Regions from separate parts of the Polaromonas sp. P1_F4 genome, predicted to be linked through region 2. Evidence: riboswitches for the same ligand, from Rfam matches in the RefSeq annotation. Region 2 holds a riboswitch; the other holds the start of a gene.
What was found. Region 2 has a riboswitch for S-adenosylhomocysteine ahead of ahcY (adenosylhomocysteinase). Riboswitches for the same ligand answer to the same signal wherever they lie in the genome.

Region 1: linked by a shared signal. The riboswitch ahead of metH (methionine synthase) and the one ahead of ahcY (adenosylhomocysteinase) in region 2 are both predicted to bind S-adenosylhomocysteine.

The regions. Positions count from the first base shown of each region.
Region 1 covers NZ_JBFUBP010000008.1:137,441-144,825, forward strand. The annotation lists gene AC1DYQ_RS16725 (homocysteine S-methyltransferase family protein) at 246-1,292, shown strand; gene AC1DYQ_RS16730 (Bug family tripartite tricarboxylate transporter substrate binding protein) at 1,545-2,528, shown strand; gene AC1DYQ_RS16735 (Crp/Fnr family transcriptional regulator) at 2,581-3,189, opposite strand; S-adenosyl-L-homocysteine riboswitch at 3,283-3,379, shown strand; gene metH (methionine synthase) at 3,395-6,214, shown strand; gene AC1DYQ_RS16745 (glycine zipper 2TM domain-containing protein) at 6,426-7,226, shown strand.
Region 2 covers NZ_JBFUBP010000015.1:68,168-75,552, forward strand. The annotation lists gene AC1DYQ_RS21720 (GbsR/MarR family transcriptional regulator) at 1-10, opposite strand, end outside; gene AC1DYQ_RS21725 (cupin domain-containing protein) at 557-1,027, shown strand; gene AC1DYQ_RS21730 (septal ring lytic transglycosylase RlpA family protein) at 1,043-1,672, opposite strand; gene metF (methylenetetrahydrofolate reductase [NAD(P)H]) at 1,684-2,520, opposite strand; gene AC1DYQ_RS21740 (TlyA family RNA methyltransferase) at 2,529-3,563, opposite strand; gene ahcY (adenosylhomocysteinase) at 3,711-5,141, opposite strand; S-adenosyl-L-homocysteine riboswitch at 5,243-5,317, opposite strand; gene AC1DYQ_RS21750 (HAD-IIB family hydrolase) at 5,582-6,394, shown strand; gene AC1DYQ_RS21755 (MFS transporter) at 6,510-7,385, opposite strand, start outside.

The DNA of each region.
Region 1 (7,385 bases), on a different contig from region 2:
AGCTCCCGAGGCCTTGCAGGCCGCGTCTCGCGAGACGCTTCGCCTCTGTCGCCCGTCCAAGCCTGCGCAGGCAGGCTTGGAGACGCGGGCTCCAGCCCCTCGGGGGCCGCCCGCCTGTGGCCCGGCAAAGCCGGTTCCACGGCTTATGCTGGCTTGGAGCCTTATCCGACGCAGAATGCCCGGCTGAAAACAGGGGCGCTATCTGCGGGTCCGCTGGAAATGACGCAGCGCCTTAAAATCGGGGCATGAAGCCAATCATCTACACCCGCGGGCAGCAACTGCCGGCCATCCTGGAACAACGCATCGCCATTCTTGACGGTGCGATGGGCACCATGATCCAGCGCTTCAAGCTCAACGAGGCCCAGTATCGCGGCGAACGCTTCAAGGACTTCCACAAAGACGTGAAGGGCAACAACGAGTTGTTGAGCCTGACACGCCCCGACGTGATCCAGGACATCCATGAGGGCTACCTGGCTGCGGGCGCCGACATGATTGAAACCAATACCTTCGGCGCGACGACCGTGGCGCAGGCCGACTACGACATGGCCGGCCTGGCCGTCGAGATGAATTACGAGTCGGCCCGCATCGCCCGTGCCGCTTGCGACAAGTTTTCAACGCCCGACAAGCCGCGTTTTGTCGTCGGCGCCCTTGGACCTACGCCAAAGACGGCCAGCATCAGCCCCGACGTGAACGACCCGGGCGCGCGCAACACCAGTTTCGAGGAGTTGCGCAAGGCCTATTACGAACAGACGGAGGCACTGGTCAAGGGCGGCAGCGACGTGCTGCTGGTCGAAACCATCTTCGACACGCTCAACGCCAAGGCCGCGCTGTTTGCCATAGATGAGTACTTTGACAACTCCGGCGAGCGCCTGCCCCTGATCATCAGCGGCACCGTGACCGACGCTTCGGGCCGCATCCTGAGCGGGCAGACCGTGACGGCCTTCTGGCACAGCGTGCGCCATGCCGCACCACTGGCGGTCGGCCTCAACTGCGCACTGGGCGCCACCCTGATGCGCCCTTACATCCAGGAGTTGGCTCGCGTGGCGGGCGATACCTTCATCAGCTGCTACCCCAATGCCGGCCTGCCCAACCCCATGAGCGATACCGGCTTTGACGAAACGCCCGACGTGACGTCTCGCCTGCTGCGCGAGTTTGCCGAAGAAGGCCTTGTCAACATCGTGGGCGGTTGCTGCGGCACCACGCCGGATCACATAGGTGCCATCGCCCACGCGGTTGCGCCGGTTGCCAGCCGCTCCTTGCAGCGCGGCGCCTTCTACAAAGAGGCCGCCTGAGGGCAGCGCTGCCCCGCATCATTTCCGGGTGATGCCGGTCGGGTGGCTGAAAAAAGCCGCTTTCCCGACCCCAACGTACGTGTAATTAATAAGTATGCATACGAGATGGCGTGTCCGGTCATATCCCGAAAAGTCATATTTCGCGGCTATAGTCAGGCCCCTTTGCCGAACCCTGTTTTCATTCTCCGGCGCTGCGCCTTGCAGCGTTGATGGTTCGGCAAAACAACGCAACACAACACAACCAAGGAAATCATGAAGGTGGGTTTATTCATCAAGGCCGCAGCGGCATTCATATTGGCGATGACGGCTTTCGCAGGCCATGCGCAACTGTCGCCCCAAAAACCGGTGACGATCGTCGTGCCCTATCCAGCCGGCGGCCCGCTGGACAACGCTGCGCGCATCCTGGCCGAGAAGCTGCGTCCCCTGCTCAAAACCGAAGTCACGGTTGACAACCGGCCGGGGTCCGGCGGAAACGTGGGTGCGGCCCTCGTCGCCAAGGCGCCTGCAGACGGCCATACGCTGGTGATGGGGGCGGTGGCCACCCATGCCATCAACCCGTGGCTCTACCCGAACATGCCCTACGACGCATTGAAGGACTTCACGCCCATCACGTTGGTGGCGCGGGTGCCGAACGTGCTGGTCATGAATGCCGAAACGGCCAGGCGGCTGAAAATCAAGGACACCAAGGACCTGATTGCCTACGCACGCAAGAATCCCGGCCGGCTGAACTATGCCTCCGGCGGCAATGGAAGCGCCGGCCACCTCGCGGGCGAGCTGTTTAAAAGCCTGGCCAAGATCAGCGTGGTGCACCTGCCTTCCAGCGGCTCGGCCCAGGCGCAGGCTGGCCTGCTGTCCGGCCAGACCGACCTGATGTTCGACAACCTGGCCTCTGCCAGCGCCAACATCAAGTCGGGCAAGCTGGTCGCTTTTGGCGTGACCACCATCAACCGCTCCAGCAGCTTCACGGAAATTCCGACCATCAATGACGTGTTGCCCGGCTTTCACATCAGCACCTGGTTCGGCATCTTTGGCCCGGCCAACCTTCCCAAAGCCACGGCAGACCAGCTTCAGCGGGCATTCGCCGACGCGCTCAACACGCCCGATACCGCGGAAAAGTTTGCACGCATGAGCGCTACCCCCAGCCCCATGAGCTCTGCCGACTTTGCCTACATGGTGATGAAAGAGCACGCCGACTATGGACGCCTGATCAAGGTCGCCAAAATCAAGCTCGACTAAATCGAAAGGGCGGCCAGCCTGCCGCCATCCCCGCTTTTCTGCCAGACGGAAATCAGCCCGGCATCAGCCGGTCGATTTCCTGCTGCATGGCTTGTACCAGCTGGCTGTACATCTTGAGTTTTTCGCTGGTGTCGCGCAGCCGTTCGGCGATGCGCAGCGAAACGGCAAACATCAGTTTGGCCGCAGTCACCGGTTGCTCTTCCCCCATTTTTTCAAGCGCTGCGCGCGACAGCACGGCGCAGCTCACGTCGCTGCTGGCAGTGCATGATGCCAGCCGCGCCTGGCCGTCGACCAGGCCCATTTCGCCGATCAGGCTGCCGGGGCCCAGCACCGTGATGGTGACCGGCGTGCGGCGGCTGACCACAATGCTTTCGACGGTGACTTCGCCTTCGAGCAGCAGCACCATATAACCGGTATCGCTCTTGTCGCCTTCGCGGATGAAGGTCGTTCCCTCGGAAATCCTGCGCGGCGTCATGTAGCTGACGACAGTGAAAGCCTCTTCGGGCGTGAGCTGCATCAGGGCGGTTGGTGCAATCAGCAGCCTGGCGGCAAGCTCGGCCGTGCTGGAGCCCTCAATGGCCCGCATGCGGTCTTTGGGACGCATGGACTCGGGCGCATCGGGCGTTCCCTTCTGTTTTCTGCCGAACAGGTTTTCAAACATGGTGGCTCCGGCTATCCCCTGGACTTTTGTTGGTATCTCTTGCCATTGGCGCAAGGATATGGCGCGGGCGGCGTTCAGCCCTTAAAATGATGGTAACCCAAGGAGCGTTGCAGCGAACACAAGCGTTCGTCAGGCTTGGGTTACAGGCGGCGGCTTCCGGCGGCCCCTGCGGCAACGACGCTCACCTTTGCCTCAAGGTGAGTCCGTGTCTGAAACTGAATCTTTACCCAATGTTCCCCCCATGAAGCTGTCCGGCCTGGAGCCGGTCGCCATCGGTGCGGGCACGCTGTTTGTCAATATTGGCGAGCGCACCAACGTCACCGGCTCCAAGGCCTTCGCCCGCATGATCCTCAACGGTGAATACGAGCAGGCGCTGGCCGTGGCCCGTCAGCAGGTCGAAAACGGCGCCCAGATCATCGATATCAACATGGACGAGGCCATGCTGGACAGCCAGGCCGCCATGGTGCGCTTCCTGAACCTGATCGCCAGCGAGCCCGACATCGCCCGCGTGCCCATCATGATCGACAGCTCCAAGTGGAGCGTCATCGAAGCCGGCCTGCGCTGCATCCAGGGCAAGGGCATCGTCAACTCGATCTCGATGAAAGAGGGCCTGGAGCCCTTCAGGCAGCAGGCCAAACTGCTCAAGCGCTATGGCGCGGCGGCGGTGGTGATGGCTTTTGATGAAAAAGGCCAGGCCGACACCTATGAGCGCAAAGTCGAAATCTGCGAGCGCGCCTACCGCGTGCTGGTCGATGAGCTGGACTTTCCGCCCGAAGACATCATCTTCGATCCGAACATTTTTGCGATCGCCACCGGCATCGAAGAGCACAACAACTACGCGGTCGATTTCATCAACGCCACGCGCTGGATCAAGCAGAACCTCCCGGGCGCCAAGGTTTCTGGCGGCGTGTCCAACGTGTCCTTCAGCTTTCGCGGCAACGACCCGGTGCGTGAAGCCATCCACACCGTGTTCCTGTACCACGCGATCCAGGCCGGCATGGACATGGGCATCGTTAACGCCGGCATGGTCGGCGTGTATGACGACCTCGATCCGGTGCTGCGCGAGCGCGTCGAAGACGTGGTGCTCAACCGCACACCGGTCTATAAGCCAGGCGAGCCCGAACTCACTCCCAGTGAACGCCTGATCGAAGTGGCGGAAACCGCCAAAAGCGGCGCCAAGGACGACAGCAAGAAAAACGAGTGGCGTGCCCTGCCGGTGCGCCAGCGCCTGTCGCACGCGCTGGTCCACGGCATGAACGAGCACATCGTGACCGACACCGAAGAGGTCTACCAGGAGATCCTTGCAGAGGGCGGCCGGCCGCTGCATGTGATTGAAGGACCGTTGATGGACGGCATGAACATCGTCGGTGACCTGTTCGGTCAGGGCAAGATGTTTTTACCCCAGGTCGTCAAAAGCGCCCGTGTGATGAAGCAGGCCGTGGCGCATTTGCTGCCCTACATCGAAGCCGAAAAGCTGCTGCTCGAAGCCGCCGGCGGTGACGTCAAGACCAAAGGCAAGATCATCATCGCCACGGTCAAGGGTGATGTGCACGACATTGGCAAGAACATCGTGACGGTGGTCTTGCAGTGCAACAACTTCGAGGTCGTCAACATGGGCGTGATGGTGCCCTGCCATGAGATCCTCGCGCGCGCCAAGGTCGAGGGCGCCGACATCGTCGGCCTGTCGGGCCTCATCACGCCCAGCCTGGAAGAAATGCAATATGTGGCGGCCGAGATGCAGAAGGACGACCATTTCCGCATCAAAAAGATCCCGCTGCTTATTGGCGGCGCCACCACCAGCCGCGTGCACACGGCCGTCAAGATCTCCCCGCATTACGAAGGCCCGGTGGTGTATGTGCCTGATGCGTCCCGAAGCGTGAGCGTGGCGCAAAGCCTGCTCTCCGACCAGGCTGCTAAATACATCGAAGAGCTCTACACCGACTACGACAAGGTGCGCACCCAGCACGCCAACAAAAAGCAGGTGCCGATGTGGCCGCTGGCCAAAGCACGCGCCAATGCCACGTCGATGGACTGGGCCAACTACACACCGCCCGTGCCCAAGTTCATTGGCCGTCGCGTGTTCAAGAACTTCGACCTGTCGGAGCTGGCCCAGTACATCGACTGGGGACCTTTCTTCCAGACCTGGGATCTGGCGGGTGCGTTTCCGGCCATTTTCAAAGACGAGGTGGTAGGCACCGAGGCTGTGCGCGTGTACGCCGATGCGCAGCGCATGCTCAAGCGCCTGATCGAAGGCCGCTGGCTCACCGCCAACGGCGTGATGGCGCTGTACCCCGCCAACAGCGTGGGCGACGACATCGAGATCTACACCGACGAGTCGCGCAGCGAAGTGGCCATGACTTGGTACGGCCTGCGCCAGCAGACCGAGAAAACCGCGATTGACGGTGTGATGCGCCCCAGCCGTTGCCTGGCTGACTTTGTTGCACCCAAGGTACCTGCTACTGAATTGATAGCTGCTCGCGCCGGATATTCGGGCGCTGCGGGCCAAAATACCTCAGAAATTCCGGACTACATCGGTCTTTTTGCCGTCACGGCAGGCATAGGTGCCGAGAAAAAGGAAAAGTACTTCCTCGACGACCATGACGACTACTCATCCATCATGCTCAAGGCGCTGGCCGACCGACTGGCCGAGGCGTTTGCCGAATGCCTGCACCAAAGAGTGCGCAAGGATTTGTGGGGCTATGCGCCCGCCGAGTCCCTGGACAGCGGGGCGCTGATCGCCGAAAAATACCAGGGCATACGTCCCGCACCCGGCTACCCGGCTTGTCCGGACCACAGCGTCAAGAAAGAGATGTTCGAGTTGCTCAAAGCCGAAGAAATCGGCATGGCCCTGACTGAAAGCCTGGCCATGACGCCGGCCGCCAGCGTCAGCGGCTTTTACCTGAGCAACCCTGAGAGCACCTATTTCAATGTGGGCAAGATCGGCGACGACCAGCTGCAGGACTTGGCCAAGCGGCGCGGCCTCAAGGCCGAAGCGTTGCAGCGCCTGCTGGCGCCCAATCTCTGAAAGCCGGTTTATGGCCGGGCGCAGGCCGTGAACGGTTCAGGGCCACCGTTGCAATTCGCGTTTACGGTGACTTTGCCGGAAAATAACCTGCGTTTACATAAATACACAGCCGCCTGCCAAAGCGTGTTTACCTTTGCGGCATGGGAAACGTTGAACAACGACAGATGGAACCCCGTTGCGGGGACCGATTGATTTCACAGAGGGAATTGCCATGAACACATCCACCGAAACACTCCAGCCGGGCCAGCAGGCTTCGTCAGCCAGCAAGCCCTTGTGGGCCGCTGTCGGCATACTGGGAGTGGCCGTCCTGGCCATGGGCGGCACCATGATTTACCAGATGCGCAACCCGGTTACAGCGACCCCGGTGGCACTCGCAGTACCGCAAGCCGTGCCTCAGGTGGCGCCGCCCATGGCCGCGGCCAGCAATGCGGCGGACGACATGGCTGAAAAGCCGGTTGCCGCGCCCGCCAAGCCCGCCCCCGTGCCGGCCAAAAAGGTGGTCAAGCCGACACCAAAACCGGCACCCGCCCCGAGTTACGCGGGCATTTCACCCGCGCCGGCCCCTTACCCTGCACCGGTCGCCGTGGCGCCGGCGCCTGTGTGCCATGTGTGCGGTGCGGTGGAATCGGTGACGCCGGTTGAGCGCTCCACCAAGCCGGCCGGTCCTGGCGTAGGTGCTGTGGCGGGTGGCGTGCTGGGCGCCGTGCTGGGTAACCAGGTCGGCCATGGCGGTGGGCGTACGGCAGCCACCATCCTGGGCGCGGTGGGTGGCGGTTTCGCCGGCAACGCCATTGAAGGGCATGTTCGCAAGGAAACGGTTTACCAGGTCGGCGTGCGCATGGAAGACGGTTCGCAACGCATGGTAGAAGTAGCCCGCGCTCCCAGCGTTGGCAGCCGCGTGACAGTGGAAGGGTCGACCTTGCGGACCCAGGATGGCGCCAGTTACGGTCCCAAGCCGCCACCGGCCCCTGTGGTCACGCAGCAGCAGTCTCCCGACTACAGCAACCGCTGATCTAGTCAAAGACCGGAAGGCGCGCAGGCTTCAGCGCGCCTGCTGGTGTGGGCTTTGGTGAGGCTTACCCTATGCCGCGCGAAGGGATCCTTCCGCGCGGCCCGTTCCCTTTTATGCTTCGACGGTGCGATGCTTGGCGCTATGATGGCCCCGCCATCA
Region 2 (7,385 bases):
CAAGGTTCATGGCGCGGGGCCTCTTTGGGTTATTGAATTTTCAGGAATTACTGAAATTCTAATAAATTGAAGCGGTTTGCGCTGGCGGCTGGATTGACCCTGTGTGCAGCCGGGTGAAGCAGGTGAAGCCGGTCGAACGCTGACCCGAACCCACACCGTCTGTGCCGACAACGCGATCATCGGGCGAATCTTCAAGTCGCTATCGAATTCGTAGCTGCTTGCGCCCGTATTTATTGATCTAGAGGCCAATTTCATGCATGAAAAAGCCCCAAAAACAGCGTCAAAAGCGGTTCCGGAAGCGTTCACGGCGACTTGACGCCGTTTCCCGGGCGGTTTTAAGGCTATTTTTAATGCAAAAAGTGCCTTCAATTCAATGGGGGCAGGCGCAAGCAGCTATTAAATAGATAGCAAAACAGCAAGCAACTCAGGGCTGTGGCGGCAAGATCTGCGGCGAAGCGAAAAGACCGGTTGCGGGTCGGGTCACCGCTATTGGCAAGCCCGTCGCAACATGGGCATACTGGCCCGCCCATACACAACACCCCACAAAAAGGATTCCATGCGCCATACCACCACCGTCCTCGGCTTTTCCATCACCCTGGCTTTTGTGGCCGGGATTGCGCTGTCGCCGCTGGCCCAGCACGCCCTGCCCGATGCGCACGCGCAGGCCGTGCCCCTGGCGCCGGCGATGATTGACCTCGCCGCGCTCAAGCACAGCGACATTCCCGGCACACCGAATCCCGAAATGAATGCGAAGGGGCTGGTCATCACCGACAACGCCACCATCGGCATTCAGTCCGGCAATGTGGCCAAACACATTCACCCGAAAACCGACGAGATCCAGTACATCATCGAAGGCAGTGGCGCCATGTGGCTGGGCGGCGAGCGCAAGGAGTTCAAGCCGGGCACGCTGATCATCATTCCCAAAGGCACGGCACACGGCGGTACGCTGGTGACCAGCGGGCCCGTCAAGGCACTGGCCATCAAGATCCCGCCTCAGCCCAGGGACGACGTGACTTTTGTGAACTGAGCGAGCGCGCCTCGGTCAGCGCGGCGTACGCGGCGCCGTTGGGCGCCGCCTTGCAGGCGGGCGCTTCCGGGCCGCAGGCGCGGGTGTCGTCGCGACCTCCGGCGTGGACTCCGGCACCAGCAGCACAACTTCCTTCAGCCCCATGCCCAGCATGCCGAGCTCTTCCGCCGCGGCACGGCTCAGGTCGATGATGCGGTTGCCGCTGTAGGGGCCGCGGTCGGTAATACGGACGTCCACGTCGCGGCCGTTGACCAGGCTGTGCACACGCACCATGGTGCCAAAAGGCAGCGTGCGGTGCGCAGCGGTGAACTCCTGCATGTCAAAGCGTTCTCCGCTGGCGGTGCGCCGGCCGTTAAAACGCGGGCCGTACCAGGAAGCCTGGCCGCGCTGGAATTCGCGGGGCACTTCGCCGGCCAGCAGCGACGGCCTGGGTGCAGCGGCAGAAGGCGGCACCTCGTCGGCCATCTCACCGATCACGGGTGATGCATCGGTGGCGGGACGTGAAGGACGCGGCACCGGTGCAGCAGTACCAGCGCCCGGCGCGGTGGATGACTTGTTGGACGGCGGCGTGGTACACGCGGCCAGCAGGGCCAGCAGCACCGCAGCGCTGAGGGTGACGGCAGACCGGCAGGCCCCCTGCAGCATGGATGGCGGCCTCAGGCGCGCTGCAGTCGCCCGATGATTTCGGTCGTCGCTGCGGCCTGGTTCATCGTGTAGAAATGGATGCCGGGCACGCCGGCTGCGTAGAGCTGCTCGCACAAACCGCTGATCACATCAAGGCCGAAGCTCTTGATGGACGCGGTGTCGTCGCCAAAGCCCTGCAGGCGCAGGCGGATCCAGCGCGGAATCTCAGCGCCGCAGGCATCGGAAAAACGCATGAGCTGCGTGGAACTGGTGATCGGCATGATGCCGGGGACGATGGGCACGTCCACGCCCAGGGCCTGCGCGTCGTCGACAAAACGATAGTAGGCGTCGGCGTTGAAGAAATATTGGGTGATCGCCGAGTTGGCGCCGGCCTTGACCTTTTGCACAAAGGCCTGCAGGTCAGCGTCGGCCGATCTGGCCTGGGGATGGATCTCCGGGTAGGCGGCCACTTCGATGTGGAAGGCGTCGCCGGTTTCGGCGCGGATAAACGCCACCAGGTCGCTGGCGTAATGGAACTCGCCGCCAGCACCGTAGCCGCTGGGCAGGTCGCCGCGCAGGGCCACCAGACGCTTCACGCCCATGATCTGCAAGGTGGTGAGTTGCTGGCGCACGGTGGCCCTGGTCGCACCCACGCACGAGAAATGGCAGGCCGCCGCCACGCCTTCGGCCAGGATCTCGCTCACCGTACCAAAGGTGCCGTCCTGCGTGGAACCGCCCGCGCCAAACGTCACCGAGCAGAACTCGGGCTTGTGCGCATACAGCGCCTGGCGCGCCACACGCAGCTTCTCGGCGCCTTCAGGTGTCTTGGGCGGGAAAAATTCAAAACTGAGGGGAAGGTTCAGGCTCATCACGGATCTCACTCGTCGTTGTTTGTCGTATCGGTTTTGTTGTCACGCCGTTTGCCACGTGCAGGGCCAGGTTGGCCGGCATGCGCAAGTTCGGAGTCTTCGTGCGGCGCGCGGGAGGCGCGCATTTCGCTGCGTGGCACGCGCTTGGCCACCTTGCGCTGCGGCGCGGCCGGCAGCGGCTGGTCTTCGCCCGCCACGTCCTGGCCCTTGACGGCCTGGATAAAAAATTCGCGGTTGCCGTCGCCGCCTTCAATGGGTGACTGCAGCCAGGCTTTCACTTCCAGCCCCAGCGCTGCGCAGGCGTCGCGCAAGCGCTTTTCGACAAACTCGAAATGCGCCGGGTCGCGCACGATGCCGCCCTTGCCGATCTGGCCAGGCTGCAATTCAAACTGCGGCTTGACCAGCATGAGCAGGTCGCCGCCGGGTTTGAGCAGGCGAACCACGGCGGGCAATACCAGCGTGAGCGAGATGAAAGACAGGTCGCCCGTCAGGAAGTCGAAGTTGGCTTCTGCGGCCAGGCTCGCTTCATCCAGGTCGGCGTCATCCCCATCGCCATCGAAGTCATCCGGAAAATCCATGTCGCCGCTGTCGCCCGCATGGCCGGCCACCAGGTCGGCGGCGGTCATGGAACGGGCATTCAGACCCTCGACGCAAACCACACGCGGGTCTTCACGCAGGCTGGCGTGCAGCTGGCCATGGCCCACATCAACGCCCACCACCTGCATGGCGCCGTGCTGCAGCAGGCAGTCGGTAAAGCCGCCGGTGGACTGGCCCACGTCAAGGCAGCGCAAGCCATCCACCTTCAGGCCGGTCGCTTTCAGCGCGCCTTCGAGCTTGAGCCCGCCGCGCGAGATGTACTTGGCTTCGGTGGTGTCCAGCAACTGCAGTTCAGCGCCGGGCGGAATCTCGTCGCCGTTCTTGGCGACCTTCTTCCAGGCAGCGTCGCTTTCAGGACGCCACTGCACACCCGACGCAATCAGGCGCTGGGCCTGGGAGCGGGTGGCGGCATGGCCGTGTTCGACGAGGAATAGGTCAGCGCGCATGTAGTTCCAGAAAAAAAGGGCTCAGCGCGTCGCGAGCGGCCGTCAGGCTAGGCGCGGGAGGACCCATGAACCGGAGCGTACTGGAGGTACGTGAGGATTCATGGAGGGACCCGCAACGACGCATCACGGCCGCGCAGTAGCGCGGGATCAGTAGCGGTAGGTGTTGGCTTTGTACGGGCCTGCTTTGCTGACACCGATGTACGCAGCCTGCTCGTCGCTCAACTCGGTCAGCACAGCGCCAACCTTCTTCAGGTGCAAACGGGCGACCTTTTCGTCAAGATGCTTGGGCAGCACATAGACCTTGCCCACTTCGTAAGCGTCTTTTTTGGTGAAGAGCTCGATCTGTGCGATCGTCTGGTTCGCAAAGCTCGACGACATCACGAAGCTCGGGTGGCCGGTGCCGCAGCCGAGGTTGACCAGGCGGCCCTTGGCCAGCAGGATGATGCGCTTGCCGTCCGGGAAGATCACGTGGTCGACTTGCGGCTTGATCTCTTCCCAGGTGCATTTTTCGAGTGCAGCAACGTCGATTTCGTTGTCGAAATGGCCGATGTTGCAGACGATGGCCTGGTCTTTCATCTTCGCCATGTGCTCATAGGTGATGACGTTCTTGTTGCCGGTGGCGGACACAAAAATGTCAGCCTTGTCGGCGGCGTATTCCATGGTCACGACCTTGTAGCCTTCCATCGCGGCCTGCAGGGCGTTGATCGGGTCGATCTCGGTCACCCACACCTGGGCGCTCAGGGCGCGCAAGGCTTGTGCAGAGCCCTTGCCCACGTCGCCGTAGCCGGCAACCAGTGCAACCTTGCCGGCGACCATCACGTCGGTGGCGCGCTTGATGGCGTCAACCAGGGATTCGCGGCAGCCGTACAGGTTGTCGAACTTGGACTTGGTGACGGAATCGTTCACGTTGATGGCGCGCAGGGCCAGCGTGCCCTTGGCCGACATTTCATTCAAACGCAACACGCCGGTGGTGGTTTCTTCGGTCACACCGATGATGTTCTTCAGGCGGCGGCTGTACCAGGTCGGGTCTTGCGCGAGCTTGGCCTTGATCGAGTTGAACAGGCAGATTTCTTCTTCGCTGCCGGGCTTGGAAATGAGGCTGGCGTCTTTTTCGGCCTTGGTGCCCAGGTGCATCAGCAGCGTTGCGTCGCCGCCGTCGTCCAGGATCATGTTGGGGCCTTCTTCAGGCGTGCCCTTGGCACCGCTGAATTCGAAGATCTTGTGGGTGTAGTCCCAGTAGTCGGCCAGGGTTTCGCCCTTGATGGCGAACACCGGCGTGCCGGCGGCGGCGATCGCGGCGGCAGCGTGGTCCTGCGTCGAGAAGATGTTGCACGAAGCCCAGCGCACTTCAGCGCCCAGGGCCTGCAGGGTTTCGATCAGCACGCCGGTCTGAATCGTCATGTGCAGCGAACCGGTGATGCGTGCGCCCTTGAGCGGCTGCGCCTTCGCGAATTCTTCGCGGATGGCCATCAGGCCGGGCATTTCGGTTTGCGCGATGTTCAGTTCCTTGCGGCCCCAGGCGGCAAGCGAAATATCGGCAATGGTGTAGTCGGTGGAAGGTTTCAGGACGGCGCTCATTTGGTAACTCCAAAAGTCATAGGTCAAACTGGGCAAAATAGCCACGAGCCTGTACGTCAATCGGGGAGTTTGTTGTTAGCCTCACCCGGTTTGAAAGCACATGCGGGTGAGCGTGGTTGCAAATGAAAGTCCTGAGCCTAGACCACATGGAGTGGGTTGCAACGCTCCTCAGGAAGCCATGATTATAACAAATCACCCCCGTCCAGGCTCACTGGCGTGTAGCCCGTTCCCCCCTCAAGGGGGCGGCGCCTGGGGCCGGCAAAGCCGGACCCTCGGCCCCCACTGGTGAAATACTCCCGCTGCATCCGCCCTGAATCTTCAAGCCAGCATGAGCCGTGGAACCGGCTTTGCCGGGCCACAGGCGGGCGGCCCCCTCGGGGGGCAGCGACCCACACGAAGTGGGGGAGCGTGGGGGCCACATTCAGTGCGAAAATTTCACCATGCAAGAACTGAACACCTGGCCGGACAGCCAGCGGCGCCGCATCACCGGCGTCTTCACCGACATCGACGACACCCTGACCACTGAAGGCGCCATCACGGCCGATGCGCTGGCTGCGCTGGGCGAATTGAAAGCGCGAGGTTTCAAGGTCGTGGCCATCACAGGACGGCCGGTGGGCTGGAGCGAACCCTTCGCAGTGACCTGGCCGGTGGATGCCATCGTGGCCGAAAACGGTGCGGTGGCGCTGCTTTCCGAACAGGAAAATGGCCGGCAGACCAAGCAGGACGGGCGCAAGCCGCTATCAAAGCTGTATCAACAGGATGCGGCGACTCGCGACGCCAACTTCGCCCGCATGCAGGCCGTGCTGGCGCGCATCGAGCGCGAGCTGCCAGGCATCACCCGCGCCACCGACTCGCCGGGCCGCGAAACCGACATCGCCATCGATCACAGTGAGTTTGTGCATTTGAGCGACGCGCAAATCGCTGCGGTGGTGGCGCTGATGAAAAGCGAGGGCATGCACGCCACCGTCAGCAGCATCCACATCAACGGCTGGTATGGCAACCACAACAAGCTCGAAGGCGCGCGCTGGATAGTCCGGCAGCTCTGGCAGCGCGACCTGGACGCCGAGATGGATCAATGGGTCTATGTGGGCGATTCGACCAACGACCAGCTGATGTTCAAGACCTTTGCCAACAGCGTGGGTGTGGCCAACATCGCGCGCTTTGTGCCGCAGCTGGCGCACCTGCCGCGCTATGTCACCCAGGGCGAGCGCGGCGCAGGTTTCACCGAAATGGCGCGCGCTTTACTGGATTAACAACCGCGGCTGCCCCGCGTTACCTCAGCGGGTGCCGCGGATCGGGCTTTGCCCGGCCGCAGGCACCGTCCCCTGAAGGGGAGGGGACGCTACACGAAGTGAGCGTCAGCAGGGGTTAGCTATATTGGCGGCGCACTGAGCCCCAGCGCAACCAGGCGCCGAGAGCCGCTACCGCCAGAACCAGCGCGGCATAACCCTCTACCGTGGCAGGCAAGCCCAGCGGCGCGATCAAGCGGCCTGCCAGCATGGCGGGCACGCTGAAGGCCAGGTAGCTGATGGCGTACAGCGCAGAAAACAACTCCGCTCGCTGGTGCGGCTGTGCCATCGGCGCCAGCGTCTGCACCTGCGCGGAGAAAGCCGAGCCGCCGCCGAAACCGGCCAGCGCCGTCCCCGCGAAAAACAGCGCCACGGAACGGGTGACCAGCGACAGGACCACCAGACCTGCGCCCACGGCAAGCAAGCTCATGCCGATGGCGCTCATGCGCACGGGCGAAAAGCGCCTCAACAAAGTCGGCGAAGCAGCGCCCAGGCCGAAGAAGGCCGCAATGGCCAGGCCGTTAACGATGCCGTCGTGGATGCCAAAGATTTGCTGCAGCACGGAAGGCACCAGCGACAGGTACAGGCCCGCAAGCGACCACACCGCCAGCATTGTCGGCACGCCGCGCACAAATTCGGCGCGCGCCTGCACCGGCACCGAGATGCGCGGCACCAGCGAAGCCAGCGCGCCGGGGCGCGGCGTGACGCTTTCGGGCAGGAACAGCGTGGCCACCGCACCCACGACGCAGATGGCGACCAGCACGCCGAACACCAGCGGCACCGGGTGCAAGGTGAACTTGACGGCGATACCGGTGAGCAACGCGCCCACGGCCAAGCCCGCCAGCGGCGAAACGCTGCCGATCATCGCGCCCAGGCGTTTCTGCGCGGCGGGGGCGGCTTCCACCACCGCCGCCGTCAGCGCGCCGCCGACCATGCCGGTGGCGATGCCCTGCAC